DNA from 2 places in the Priestia sp. YIM B13551 genome. Region 1 is predicted to be linked to the other one. Evidence: a T-box and tRNA genes for the amino acid it is inferred to sense, from the RefSeq annotation. Region 1 holds a T-box; the other holds one or more tRNA genes.
What was found. The T-box of region 1 lies ahead of serS (serine--tRNA ligase). A T-box ahead of a tRNA ligase gene usually reads a tRNA of that ligase, here a tRNA-Ser.

Region 1 (6,628 bases):
TGACATTCCATAAAATAATAAAACTGGTTGAACTGATACAGGAGATTGTGCCGCAACTTGATAATAATTTTTACTGTGTTCCAAATAATAAATAAATGGGTAACTGTTTTTAAAGCTATGTTGCTCTGCATCGCTATAATTCAATTTTTGATAGCGCTTTTTTAAAAAGTCTTGTACAAAAGGAACGGAGAAAAATAAATTGTAGGACGTCCAAACATCATTAAATTTATGCAACTAAATCACCTTTTCTTTTTATTAGAATTATCTGATATCTAGTGAAGTTATTGACAGGTACATATCTGCTTGTTAATCTACTAATAATATTCTGTCGTTTAAAGGAGGATTCTATAATGTGGGAAAGCAAATTTTCTAAAGAAGGCTTAACATTTGATGACGTTTTACTGGTGCCAGCAAAATCTGAGGTACTACCTAAAGACGTTGATATGAGTGTTGAACTAACAAAAACATTAAAATTAAAGGTGCCGTTCATCAGTGCAGGAATGGATACAGTTACAGAAGCTGAAATGGCTATTGCGATGGCTAGACAAGGTGGTTTAGGTATCATTCACAAAAACATGTCGATTGAACAGCAAGCAGAACAAGTTGATAAAGTAAAACGTTCTGAAAGTGGTGTTATCACGGATCCTTTCTTTTTAACTCCTGAAAACCAAGTATTTGCTGCTGAACATTTAATGGGCAAATATCGTATCTCAGGTGTGCCGATTGTCAACAACGAAGAAGAACAAAAACTAGTTGGAATCCTTACAAACCGCGACTTGCGTTTCATCCAAGATTATTCAATGCAAATTGCTGATGTAATGACAAAAGAAGAATTAGTTACTGCTCCAGTAGGAACGACTTTAGAAGAAGCAGAGAAAATTCTACAGCAATACAAAATTGAAAAGTTACCTCTTGTAGATGACAATGGCGTATTAAAAGGTCTTATCACAATTAAAGACATTGAAAAAGTAATTGAGTTTCCAAATGCAGCTAAAGATCAACAAGGTCGATTATTAGTTGGAGCAGCTGTTGGCGTAACAGCTGATTCAAATGTTCGTATCGAAAAATTAGTACAAGCTGGCGTTGATGTTATCGTTATTGATACAGCGCATGGACATTCACAAGGCGTTTTAGATACGGTACGCAGCATTCGCGAGGCATATCCAGAGTTAAATATTATTGCTGGTAACGTAGCAACTGCTGAAGGTACAAAAGCATTAATTGAAGCGGGAGCAAACGTAGTAAAAGTAGGAATTGGACCTGGTTCAATTTGTACAACTCGTGTTGTAGCCGGTGTAGGCGTTCCACAAATTACAGCAGTATATGACTGTGCAACTGAAGCTCGTAAGCACGGTGTAGCTATCATTGCAGATGGCGGTATTAAATACTCTGGAGATATCGTAAAAGCACTTGCAGCTGGTGGACATACAGTAATGCTAGGAAGCCTTCTAGCAGGAACGACCGAAAGCCCTGGAGAAACAGAAATCTACCAAGGTAGACGCTTTAAAGTGTACCGTGGAATGGGCTCTGTAGGAGCCATGGAAAAAGGAAGTAAAGATCGATACTTCCAAGAAGATAATAAAAAATTAGTTCCAGAAGGTATCGAAGGCCGTTTGCCTTACAAAGGACCTGTAGCAGATACTTTATATCAAATGATTGGCGGTTTACGCGCAGGAATGGGTTACTGTGGTTCAGCTAACTTAGAAGCGTTACGTGAACAGGCACAATTCATTCGTATGACTGGAGCAGGTTTAAGAGAAAGCCACCCACATGATGTACAAATCACAAAAGAATCTCCTAACTATTCTATGAGATAATCATGAATGTTTAAAAAACACGTTTCCCTATTAGGGAAACGTGTTTTTTATGTCATTGATCACGAATGTAACAGTACTTCTTTATCTATTTTTTTAAATTTTAGTATGATAAAATTACATTTATGTGAGTTTACGTTTGGAGGGTATAGAGTGAGAAACGCAGTACAGAAACAATTAATTTGTGTCATTGCTGTTATGTTAATGGCCAGCGTATTTTTTGTCTCTACACAAGCATCAGCTGCTCCTAAAACAGATGATATTGGCGTTGAAGCAGATGCAGCGATCTTAGTAGAGGCAAGTACGGGGAAAGTATTATACGGGAAAAATACGGATGCTTTATTAGGTATTGCAAGCATGACAAAAATGATGACGGAATACCTAGTATTAGAATCCATAAAAGATAAGAAATTATCTTGGGATCAACGTGTGCCAGTTAGTAAATATGCAGCTGAAATTTCTCAGGATTATGGATTATCGAATGTACCGTTAATTGAAAACCAAAAATACACGGTGAAAGAATTATATGATGCCATGGCTATTTACTCAGCTAATGGAGCTGCGATTGCTTTAGCTGAAGCTGTCAGCGGTTCCGAAGAAAACTTTATTAAGTTAATGAACGAAACGGCAAAAAGATTAAATATGGGTGAATCAAAATTTGTCAATTCCACAGGTCTTTCTAATTCTTTGCTAAAAGGAATGTATCCAAAAGGAACGAAGGAAGAAGATGAGAACCTTCTATCGGCTCGGGCAGTTGCTACCCTTGCTTATCACTTAATTCATGATTATCCAGAATCTTTGGAAGTAGCTAAAACTCCTTCTAAGATGTTTAGACAAGGGCAACAAGGCGAAACAAAAATGAACAATTGGAATAAGATGCTCCCAGGTTTTTCAGCTGCCTACAGCGGCGTAGACGGTTTAAAAACTGGCCATACAGATTTTGCAGGTCAATGTTTCACTGGGACTGCAGAGCGTAATGGGGTAAGATACATAACAGTTGTAATGAATGCTAAGGAAAACGGCAAGTCTACGGAAGCTGCTCGTTTTTCCCAAACGAAAAAGATATTGGATTATGCTTTTAGTCATTTTCAGTTAAAAGAAGTAGTGCCTGCTAACGGCGAGATTAAAGGGCATGAAACAATTGATGTTGCTAAAGGAAAATCAAAAGAAGCTTCCGTTTCTCCAAAGAATTCGGTAAAGATTATTACCGAAAAAGGTCAAAAAGATCATACTAAAATCAACTTTAAGTTAAACGATAAAGTTATGAACGATCAAAAAGTTGTTGCTCCTATTAAAAAAGGAGAAACAGTTGCTTATGTGAGTGCAACAAACAGCAATCTTAAAGATTTAGGCTATGTAGGAGGTCAAACTACAGATAGCATGACGCCGGTTGTGACAAACGAATCTGTTGAAAAAGCTGGATGGTTCTCTCTCGCTATCCGCAGTATTGGCAACTTCTTCAGCGATATTTGGATGAATGCTGCAAATACAGTGAATAACTGGTTTTAATGATAACTCAAGAGAAAGAAGAGATACTACAAGAGAGTATCTCTTCTTTTTATTTTTAGATTTGTTTGTATATAATCTATAAATTAGATAGGAATTTTCCGAAAAATGCGGTAAAATAGACACTAAGTTTTGAATTTTGTATATACACTAAAAATTATTGTGAAACACTTGATACAGGAGGAAGACAAACATGAATAACATTACAGGTACTGATCGTGTAAAACGAGGAATGGCGGAAATGCAAAAAGGTGGCGTTATCATGGACGTTATCAATGCAGAGCAAGCAAAAATTGCAGAAGCAGCAGGCGCTGTTGCCGTTATGGCATTAGAGCGTGTTCCAGCTGATATCCGTGCAGCAGGCGGCGTGTCTCGTATGGCAGACCCAACAATTGTTGAAGAAGTGATGAATGCTGTGTCCATTCCAGTTATGGCAAAAGCTCGTATTGGCCATATTGTTGAAGCACGCGTGCTAGAAGCGATGGGTGTAGACTACATCGATGAAAGTGAAGTGTTGACTCCAGCTGATGAGGAGTTTCATTTGAATAAAAATACATTTACGGTTCCATTTGTGTGCGGTTGCCGTGATCTTGGCGAAGCATCTCGTCGTATTGCTGAAGGAGCTGCAATGCTTCGTACAAAGGGCGAACCAGGGACAGGAAACATCGTGGAAGCAGTACGTCATATGCGTCAAGTAAACGCTCAAGTACGTAAAGTTGTGGGCATGGACGAAGATGAGTTAATGACAGAAGCTAAACTATTAGGCGCACCTTATGAGTTATTACTGCAAATTAAACGTGAAGGTCGTTTACCAGTTGTAAACTTTGCAGCAGGCGGTGTAGCAACACCAGCAGATGCAGCGTTAATGATGCAGCTTGGAGCAGACGGCGTGTTCGTTGGATCAGGAATCTTCAAATCAGACAACCCTGAAAAGTTTGCACGTGCAATCGTGGAAGCAACAACACATTATCAAGACTATGAACTTATTGCAAACTTGTCAAAAGGGTTAGGAAGTGCAATGAAAGGGATTGAAATTTCATCATTATTACCAGAAAACCGCATGCAAGAGCGTGGATGGTAATTTAAAGGGAGTTTTGACAAAATGGTAAAAGTAGGCGTGTTAGGATTACAAGGTGCCTTTCGCGAGCATGCACAAGCATTAGAAGCAGCAGGCGCTGAAGCCATTATCATAAAAAAAGTTGAACAGCTAAACGAAATAGATGGTTTAATCCTACCGGGCGGCGAAAGCACAGCAATGCGTCGTCTGATCGACAAATATGACTTTATGGAACCTCTTCGCCAGTTTGCACAAGCAGGTAAACCGGTATTTGGTACGTGTGCGGGTTTAATTTTACTCGCAGGACAAGTCGTTGACCGTGAAGAGCCCCATTTAGGTGTTATGGATATTACGGTAGCTCGCAACTCGTTTGGGCGTCAACGGGATAGCTTTGAAGCTGCCCTAAATATTAAAGATATCGGTGAAGATTTTATAGGCGTATTTATCCGTGCTCCGCATATTGTAGAAGTAGGAGAAAACGTTGAAGTTTTAGCAATGCATAACGACCGAATTGTTGCGGCAAGACAAGGTCAATTCTTGGGATGTTCGTTTCATCCAGAATTGACAGATGATGCTCGCATGGCACAGTATTTTGTAGCAATGGTTGAAGAAGCTTCAAAAAAACCTGTATAAATGAATTGCATCTTGTAAAGACTTGTAGTACATTATGATTAATAAAAATGATATTGGTATAAAGCGTTGATAGGAAATAGTAATAAGATTTTTGATTTCAAGAGAGTCGATGGCTGGTGTGAATCGATAATCAATTCTTATGAATCCGTCCTGGAGCAAGCTGTCGAAAAAGTAGTAGGCAGTTTCGGTTCATCCGTTATCTGGTTTAAGAGGAAGGCTTATTTTAGCTTTCAATTAGGGTGGCAACGCGGGTAAACTCTCGTCCCTTTCATGGGGATGAGAGTTTTTATTTTGCCCTTTTATACTAAAGGAGGTACTAAGTATGTTAGATTTAAAATTTTTACGTGCTAATTTTAATGAAGTAAAAGAAAAGCTCAAGTTTCGTGGTGAGGACTTAACGGACTTAGGTCGCTTTGAAGAGTTAGATGCAAAACGCCGTGAGCTAATTGCTCAAACAGAAGAGTTAAAAAGCAAGCGAAATGAAGTATCACAGCAAATTGCACAATTGAAGCGTGAAAAACAAGATGCTGATCATTTAATCGTTGAAATGCGTGAAGTAGGAGATCGCGTAAAGCAATTGGATGAAGAGCTTCGCAGCGTTGAAGAAGAATTAGAACTATTGCTGCTTTCAATTCCTAACGTTCCACATGAAAGTACGCCTGTAGGTGAAACTGAAGATGATAACGTAGAAGTTCGCAAATGGGGAGAAATTAAACAATTTGATTTTGAACCAAAACCGCATTGGGATTTAGGAACAGATTTAAATATTTTAGATTTTGAAAGAGCTTCGAAAGTAACGGGAAGCCGCTTTGTATTTTATAAAGGGTTAGGTGCAAGATTAGAACGTGCTCTTATTAACTTTATGATGGATTTACATATGGATGAGCATGGTTATGAAGAAATCCTTCCTCCATATATGGTGAATCGCACAAGCATGACAGGAACAGGGCAGCTTCCTAAATTTGAAGAAGATGCATTCAAGATTAAAGAAGAAGATTATTTCTTAATTCCTACAGCTGAAGTACCAGTTACAAATTTACATCGTGATGAAATTTTAAGCGGAGATCAGCTTCCAATTGCTTATACAGCGTATAGTGCTTGCTTCCGCTCAGAAGCAGGCTCTGCAGGAAGAGATACACGTGGTCTTATTCGTCAGCATCAGTTTAATAAAGTAGAACTTGTTCGCTTTGTTAAGCCAGAAGATTCTTATGATGAATTAGAAAAATTAACGGGCCATGCTGAAAAGGTTCTTCAACTATTAGGTTTACCTTACCGAGTTCTAAGCATGTGTACAGCTGACTTAGGTTTCACAGCAGCCAAAAAGTATGATATTGAAGTTTGGATTCCAAGTTATGAAACGTATCGTGAAATTTCTTCTTGTTCAAACTTTGAGAGCTTCCAAGCTCGCCGTGCTAATATTCGCTTCCGCCGTGATACAAAAGCAAAACCAGAGCATGTTCATACACTAAACGGTTCTGGCTTAGCAATTGGCCGTACGGTAGCTGCAATTTTAGAAAACTACCAGCAGGAAGATGGATCAATTCAAATTCCAGAAGTGCTGCGTCCATATATGGGAAATAAAGAATTTATTTCTAAATAAAAGTAGAAGATGTTCATT
Region 2 (8,591 bases), on a different contig from region 1:
GCTTGCCTTGTTGAGACAACGCTTCTGAGTGCTGAACAACTTCTACGTAGCCTTTCCCCTTGCAGTCATAACAAAAACCCCTTGGTGTAATTCCTGTGTTATCACAAGATAGACATGTACGACTTTTTAGCATACAAAACCCTCTCCTTATACCTGTTTGATATAACGTAAGGATTTCTTTGAATGAAAGTCAATCCATATTAAGTTCTTCTTTTATAAGATTGGGTTAAGGATTATACAGCTACATCAAATTTAAGTTGAAGATGCCGGAAATAGTTTTTCAATTTGAAATCATCAGCTGTAAAACTATAAAAGTCGGTTTTTTCGGGGTTAATCCATAATGTAGGAGTTACAGGATACGGCTCTCTCGACATTAATTCTTCTGCTTGCTCAATGTGCTTGTTGTAAATGTGACAGTCACCAATAATATGAATCAGTTCGCCTACTTCCAAGCAACAATGACGAGCTACCATGTGTACAAATATCGAGTATTCACAAACATTAAATGCGTTGGCAACTAAAAAATCCTGCGAACGTTGTTTTAAAATCAAGTTTACTTTGCCGTTTTTTACTACAAATTGAAGGTGGTGAGCACATGGAGGTAGATTCATTTCATCTAACTCATTTACATTCCATAGTTCAATAACTAAACGGCGACTAGTAGGATTCTTCTGAATCTCTCCTAAGATGTAATCCATTTGATTCTCATAACCAAAAACAGGTTTAGCTACTTGGGCGCCATAAGCGGCTCCGATTGATCCTGTTTCATCAGCCCAAGCATCCCAAATCGTAGAATTTAAATCATTTACGTTATTTGATTGTTTAATATAAATCCAATCAATTTCTTCAAAGATTGTTTTAAGTGGAAGAGGACGTAACGTAGGCACTGGAAACTCTTTTGCTAAGTTATAGCGGTTCACAACACCAAAAATACGTTTTGTCATAATCGGAGAACCATCTTTCCATACAGCTCGATTATCTACTTCCCACTCTTGTTTTAAAATTTCTGATAAAGTTTGTTTTGTAACCATATCAAAATAAGACATTTACTTTTCCTCCTCTGTTATACCAATTTCTCGGTATAACGTAAGGAGTTGGTCTAATGAAAGTCAATGCCTTTAAGAAAATTATTCAGTTTATTTAAAACTATTTTTCAATTTGCTCATAAATAAAATTTTTAACCTGCTCAATACTCAGTCCTAATTCTTTAGCTTCATTCATTAGCGATATCCAATCTGAAAAATATTGACGCTCCACCTACGTCACCTCCTCTCATAATAATTAAAATAATAAGTACTAAAGATGCATAACTTTTAGAGGACAAACAGAAGAAAGTGTAGAATAACATATAAGTCTATAAGACTACAATTCAGGACAAAGGGCACAAATTCCTGTTTGGTAATGGTGCTTTTTTGTCCTTTTATTACATAGATTATATTTGTTTGATTATTATACTTATATTGGGGGAGAAGGAATGAAGAAAGTTTTAGGAAGTTTAATGGCTTTCGCTTTAGCATTTGGTGTATTTGGAGATATATCTACGCATAAAGCAGAGGCGGCTTTTACTACGAAACAGAATTACACTTATAACTTGAAAGTGAAAAAATCAAATAGTGCAGTCAATCATGTTAACCATCAGTATTTTTTTGATTGGACTGTTCCTACTGGTGGAGGCACACTTATCACTGATGTCTATTACCGGGTGAAAACGGATGGTAATGTAGAACTGATTAGGATGGATGCGAGTTCTAGCTTAACATGGCCGTTTTATATAGTTTCCCAAAAAGGTGGAATGTACAAACCATATACTGGCCAAATCGTATCGGGATACTCTAAACATATTGTTGGCTACAACCTCGTAGCAGTTCCTTGGGACCTACAAAAGGAAACATACAACACTGATGTTCAAATTATCAAAGGCAAACCTGTTGATAAATACACTACGAACTTAAAGATAACTTTTAACACAACAGGTAGAGATTCTTCAAAATAAATTATAAATAACGTAAAAGCGCAATTACGACTTTATGTATTTGCGCTTTTATCAATAAGAAAACCCTCCTACAATGTAGAAGGGTCAATGGTTAGCTAGTTTATCTGCTAACTTATCTTTTATGTAATCACTAAGAATAGTATCGATTTGATCTGTTACATCTGTTGTTGAGATATAAAGAAAAGCACCATCTTTATATATAGTAGTAACGCAAATTAATCGCTTATCAATAATGTGGTGATCTACTTCAACTGTAATTGCATCCATAACATTCTCTCCATTCAAAAAGAGAAAAGGCGGCAGCCTTTTCCCCTGTATATGCTGTGATCTATATTAAGCAGCTAATTGTTCGATTAGTTGTTTTGCATCACGTAATACACCGAACAATCCATCTGCGGATGTTGACTTGCAAGGAATATCAAATTCATTACATAGAGCGGCCACATATTTTGTTGTACTATGGCTATTTTCATACGTACTTAAAATAACGATATCTGCTTTTAAGATACGTGAACGGATACGAGTTTTATGCTCATCTCCATCAAGGTGAACCATATCAATCTCTTCTACTTTGTCTAAAGAAGCACGGAAGTCATTCATACGGCTTTTTAAGCCTACTAACACAATTTTCTTACCTTCAAATGCTGTTTTATCAAGACGCTCAATCATTGAGAAACCTGGTTCTGTTTCAGCTTGAGTATTTTGACGATGTTGCAACTTACGTGATTCAACAGAAGCAGTAGATTCAGCTTGCTCTGTATTGTATTTATAAGTAACACGGAAACTAGTTACGTTGTTTGTATAGAAACGACCATCAATAATGTCATTTTTTTGTACGCGTAAACGATTAGCATCTTTATCGCTAATAAAAAGTGTAACTGGTGATTCATCTATTTTGATATCACCACTTGTTGTTGCAGATACTACTAAGCGACCACCTACCATATCGACAATACCATGTTTAATTTCAGCTAAATTAGGCTTTGGATCAATTACACGGTCAGCAACAGCAAAATCATAAATAGGATTTCCACCTGCAAACGTTCCTTTAATATTAGTAATTTTGATCTTATTACCGTTTTCCATTGAATATTTTCTTACGAATTCTTCTGGAATCAAATAACCGATTTCTTTAAGAATTCCACCAAAAGCTTTCTTTTCAAAAGTAACGCAATGTCCAACAGGATACTGATCATCTTCTTTATCTTCTTCCTCAATCTCTTCTGCTTTTTCTTGTGTTTCTTGTTGAGCTTTAGTTTCTTCTACATTAATTTTTTCTATTGTATGCTCAGTTTCAGTTTTGGTTCTGTATTCTAAATCTTTTAATTCTGCAAGCTGTTCGATGATTTTATAATGAGATTGCATCCAATCATAATGCTTTGCAAAATCAGTTAACTGTAGCTCTTCTAAACTTTTAATCATTTCAGACTTTATTTCTTTAAAGACTCTTTCGATATATACCATAATAAAATAACCCCCGTAAATTCTTGTTGTTTTATAATCACGAGTGCTATTATATCGCTAAAAAACCGCTGAAAACTAAAAATGACAGAGTTGTAATGCACAATTCATTTAGCACATAAACTCTGTCATTTATTTGAATTTTATAACTAATGGTATGCTTTACAAACTAGAAGCACTTTCTAAATCATTTAAAGAATAGGTAATAACTTCACCAGATTGTTGTTTGCAATATTCATCAAACAGCTCTTTTCCTGCTGTACTATTGCCGAACCTATCCGTTTCGAACATATAACCTTTTCTTTTTTTAATGCTTCGTTTGATTACATAATCATCTAACATATCTGCTTCTTGAACAATACCTGTTCCTGCAAAATGACCGCCAAAACTTGACCGTAACATATAAGTTTGATGATTAGATGTCTTTTTTGTCATATTTAGATCCTCCAAGATGAAGAACACAGAACAATGTCTTTTCTAGTAGATAGATCATGTAGAGACTAATTCTGTTTCTTTTTCTTATGCTGCTGCGGTAGCTTCGCCTTCTGAATCGCCATAACCGTCTTCATCTACACGTTCACCGTCTGGCAATTCAACACCAACACCACGAATTAACGCTTCAAGCTCATCAGCGATTTCTGGATGTTGATATAAGTAATCAACAAGCTTAGCTTGACCCTGAAATTTTAGTTCTTCTCCGTTATGAACACGGATCTCTCCAGTTTCTAAGTCGATAATACGGAACCATGAACCTGCTTTTACAACAAAGCCACCTAATACAGCAACTTGTGAAATTTCATCAATTCGATCTACACCTTTTCCATAGATAAGCGGGAATGATGCTTCTTTAAAAGGAATAGCAAGTTTGTTTTTAACGACTTTGATTTTCACAATGTGACCAATGATATCATTACCTTGTTTGATATATTCGCCCATTTTAACTTGGATACGTTGAGAAGCGTAGAATGGAAGAGCTCGTCCACCTGAAGTTGTAGTTGGGGTACCTGCTGGAGAAAAACCACCGATTTTTTCACGAATTTGGTTAATGAAACCTACTGTACAGTCATGTTCATATGCAATACCTGTTAACTTTTGCATAGTTGTACTCATGAAACGTGCAAGTAAACCCATTGTTTGTTGTTCAGCTGATGATTCAACAATTTTTGTTGGAACCATTGCAGAAACTGAATCAACTACGATTAAGCGAACTTCACCAGAACGGATTAAACTATCGGCAATATCAACAGCATTTTCCGCTGTTTTAGGGTTTACATAGATTAATTTATCTAGGTCTACTCCATATTCAGCCGCTAATTCTTTATTCATCGCATGTTCAGCATCGATGAAAGCAACATAACCTTCATTCGCTCGTTGAACTTGTGCCATATGAAGAAATGCTAATGTTGTTTTCCCTGCCATAGAGTTACCGAAGTACTCAATAATACGTCCATTAGCGACACCGCCACCTAAAGCTAAGTCCATTGTTAGTGAACCACTTGAATAGGTTTTAACTACTGGTCCACCTTCCGCACAATAGTTAATCGTGTTGTTACCTAATGTCTTATTAATTGTTGCCATCAATTTATCAATACTCATGTAGTTACCTCCGTCATGTTGTACTTTGCTAGAATCTCCTGAGCATTTACTAATGCTTCAAGTTCTTCATAAAGTTCATGCTGCTTAACGGAGTCTTTTTCTTTTCTAGCAAGAGTTTCGATCTGTTGAATATGGGTTGTAAAATCAAGGGGATTTTCTTTTTGGATAGATTGTTTTGAGAAGTATTCATACTCTTCTTCTAGACATGAAGAGATTTGTTCTACCGCTACTTCATGCGGTAAAGTTTGTAGGTAAGATTTGTAGAGTGTCATTAAAAATTGATGAAGTCCTTGCTTCAATTCAGCTCTCATTCTTCGTTGATCTGACATATAATCACCTCAAAAGGATGAAACAGCTACCTTAGAAAGGTAGGCTGTCATCACTTATATTGAAATTCATTTCAGTACCAAATCCTGTTCCTGGTTGTTGAACATTTGGATTATGCTGATATTGAGCAGTTTGTTGTGCGAACTGAGGTTGCTGTTGGAATTGAGCTTGTCCCTGTGGTTGCTGGAATTGTTGCTGTTGTTGGAACTGTTGTTGCATTTGTTGTTGCTGTTGGTATTGCTGGTTAAACTGCTGAACTTGTTGTTCTTGTGTTCCGCTAACTTGTGCGTTGTTAGAAGAAAGAAACTTAACAGTATCAGAACGTAATTCCCAATAAGTGCGGTCTTCTTTTTTAGAAGATTTAAAACGACCTTCTACTAAAACTAAAGAGCCTTTTTTCGTGAAGTTTTGTACGTTTTTACCTTGTTGATTCCAAGCAGCACAAGGGTAAAAGTCAGTTGTTTTGTTTTCACCGAAACCATCGTCAACGGCCACTGTAAAGCGACAAACTGATTTCTCACCAAATTCTTTTGTTTCCGGATCTCTTGTTAAACGTCCTACTGCAATTGTTTTTGCAAACATATAATATTACCTCCAAGTGTTTTGATTTGTGATGTATGTTTCATTCGCTAAATAATCATGTAGCGGTTTAGATAAAGAAAAAATTGCGTCCTTATTCTTCATTTTCTTCTCTTTAAAATCTTTCATAAAATCGTTCTCTACTAAAGAGATACGAATACCTTCAACACTAACCGTTTCTCTAGTAAAAAGACTTTCCAGCTCCTGCTGTGCTGTTTGAATAGCTTCAGCGGTTGGATAAGGACTGTTTGAAGAGAAAGAATAGTATTTATAAGTTCTACACCCGATAGCGCTAGTTTGTTGTTGATCATAACTATACTCTTGATGTCTAATTCCTAACTTTTCTAGTGTAGGAATCAATGTTCTAGGTACAGATGCACCAGTTGTACGTTCACGTCGATTATGTACATAAAGCACCTTGAAATCGATATGATATTTCCCACGTCCATAACGGTGATTGCTGTAGTTATAACCCGGTTCATGATAGGTAAAAAGAATACTACCTACAGGTAATTTCTTGTGTATTGCCATTGCTAATCAATCTCCCTTAAGCAGATTCTTTTTGAAAACGCCTATAACAACTACGACATACACTTTTATACGATTCGTTTCCACCAGTTTGGATAGTTTCACCTTCAAAGATAGGAACACCATCTAATAAGCGCATATTACGAATTGCTTTGTTTTCACAATAAATACACTGATTTTTAATCTCTCGAATACTATCAGCGCTCTCTACTAACCTTTTAGATCCTTCAAATAGTTGACCTTGAAAGTCGGTCATTAAGCCATAAGCAATAACATCTATGCCTATTTCATCAGCTATAAGAGCTAATGTATCAATTGATTCTTTGTCCATAAATTGAACTTCATCTACAAACAACCAATCAGGCTTAACTGTGTAAACAAGACGTAGTAAATCAACAAAGTGGGAAACTGGTTCACAATCCATTTCGATATTAAGAGCACGAGACTTTACTTTGTTATCTCTAGTGTCTTTTGTACTCTTCACAATCAAAAAGTTTTTGCCTTGTTGCTCAAAATTGAATGCAGTCATGATAAGCTGAGCAGATTTTGAACTGTTCATGCTACCATAATAAAAAACCAATTTAGCCAATACGACTCTCTCCCTCTTGCCGTTTTTAAAGTAAACAATAAATTCTACTTAAAGAACGTAAGCACTTAAAAATGAAAAATCAAGACAAAAAAAGCCTTCTCCTATAGTTTTTTTCTACAAGAGAAGGCTCTTCCACAATGTAAGGTAAAGTAAAATGATTTAAAGCAATATGTGTCGTCGTCTAGCCATATATATACTTGATTGAGGGAGAGTAATATAGATGGCAGAGAGGAAGGGATTCGAACCCTCGTACCTTTTTACAGGTCTACTCCTTTAGCAAAGGAGCCACTTCAGCCACTTGGGTACCTCTCTACAATTTACTTAGCAAATGTGTGATTGCCAATAACTACTGTTACTGGTCTTGATGCAACCCAAGAACTTGTGACAGTCTTTGGATTGTAGAAATACAATGAGCCACTACCTTGACCTCTAAATGTGAGAGCTTCCTTTACAGCTTTCATAGAGTCAGTACCATAGGCTTTATTGATTTCTCCATTTTGTACAGGTGTGAAAGCGTAATGACTTCCATCATACGTTTCATAAACCACATCATGTACATTGTTTGGAAATTCTGCTTGGTAATCTACACGATTTAAAACCACTGTAGCTACCGCAACTTTTCCGGCATATGGCTCGCCTTGGGCTTCAGCTTGTACTAACTTTGCCATTAGTGTTTGGTCTGCGTCAGTTACTTTATAAGGAAGTTTTAAAACTTCACCTACACGGATGCTGTCGCTGTGATTGTTATTCACCTTTTTTAAGGATGCTAACGTCACACCGCTATTAGAAGAAATCTTCCATAACGTATCTCCGCTTTTGACTGTGTACTTGCTTAATTCCTGAGCATGTCCATTGATTAGAGAGAAATTAAGACTTAGTAGTACAGACAGGATGATAGCTATTACTAGTTTTCTCATGATGTCTTTCCCCTATTGTCTTTATTGGCAGGGATAGCAGGACTTGAACCCACACCAACGGTTTTGGAGACCGTTGTTCTACCAATTAAACTATACCCCTAAAAATGGAGAGGCGCCCCTTCGTTATACGCGCTTATCTCCCAGATAACCCCTTTGCTATCCGCCCGCATATCCTGTTACCTGTACGCCTCCGAAGGGATACGTCTTTTAAGGGGGGACGCACAGGGAGAGCTTAATATAGCAGGACTCTCTAACTGCTATATGCCGGCAAGAGGACTTGAACCCCCAACCTACTGATTACAAGTCAGTTGCTCTACCAATTGAGCTACACCGGCAAGTGCTCGATAGGAAGCTCGCAATTCCTACCAAGACTCTGTTCTCATATTCAAGAAAGGAGATGCCAATTAGTTGGGCCTACGTGGAGAATCGAACTCCTACACCTACATATCCATAGTGATATGTGTTCACCCATTGAACTTCCAGGCCATGATATTACTTACCTCTAAGCTTTGAACGAATGCTATTATGTCCGTTTGGAAGTCCTGTAGATGAAAACATCATACTTCCTGCATAATCCTTCTTCGCAACTTCACCACATTTA

Region 2: it has a tRNA-Ser gene. The T-box ahead of serS (serine--tRNA ligase) is inferred to sense a tRNA for this amino acid. The anticodon was not compared.

The regions. Positions count from the first base shown of each region.
Region 1 covers NZ_JBHZOX010000024.1:834-7,461, forward strand. Annotated here, with positions in the region: gene ACFX4N_RS30535 (YaaC family protein) at 1-234, opposite strand, end outside; gene guaB (IMP dehydrogenase) at 351-1,817, shown strand; gene ACFX4N_RS30545 (serine hydrolase) at 1,968-3,323, shown strand; gene pdxS (pyridoxal 5'-phosphate synthase lyase subunit PdxS) at 3,514-4,401, shown strand; gene pdxT (pyridoxal 5'-phosphate synthase glutaminase subunit PdxT) at 4,423-5,010, shown strand; T-box leader at 5,068-5,280, shown strand; gene serS (serine--tRNA ligase) at 5,333-6,610, shown strand.
Region 2 covers NZ_JBHZOX010000006.1:175,422-184,012, reverse strand. Annotated here, with positions in the region: gene ACFX4N_RS24400 (hypothetical protein) at 1-133, opposite strand, end outside; gene thyA (thymidylate synthase) at 234-1,046, opposite strand; gene sinI (DNA-binding anti-repressor SinI) at 1,147-1,257, opposite strand; gene ACFX4N_RS24385 (hypothetical protein) at 1,475-1,993, shown strand; gene ACFX4N_RS24380 (hypothetical protein) at 2,078-2,260, opposite strand; gene ACFX4N_RS24375 (hypothetical protein) at 2,327-3,457, opposite strand; gene ACFX4N_RS24370 (hypothetical protein) at 3,617-3,889, opposite strand; gene ACFX4N_RS24365 (recombinase RecA) at 3,974-5,050, opposite strand; gene ACFX4N_RS24360 (hypothetical protein) at 5,047-5,379, opposite strand; gene ACFX4N_RS24355 (single-stranded DNA-binding protein) at 5,411-5,959, opposite strand; gene ACFX4N_RS24350 (hypothetical protein) at 5,966-6,487, opposite strand; gene ACFX4N_RS24345 (thymidine kinase) at 6,504-7,073, opposite strand; tRNA gene ACFX4N_RS24340 (tRNA-Ser) at 7,295-7,385, opposite strand; gene ACFX4N_RS24335 (cell wall hydrolase) at 7,391-7,990, opposite strand; tRNA gene ACFX4N_RS24330 (tRNA-Trp) at 8,016-8,090, opposite strand; tRNA gene ACFX4N_RS24325 (tRNA-Thr) at 8,253-8,325, opposite strand; gene ACFX4N_RS24320 (zinc ribbon domain-containing protein) at 8,483-8,591, opposite strand, start outside.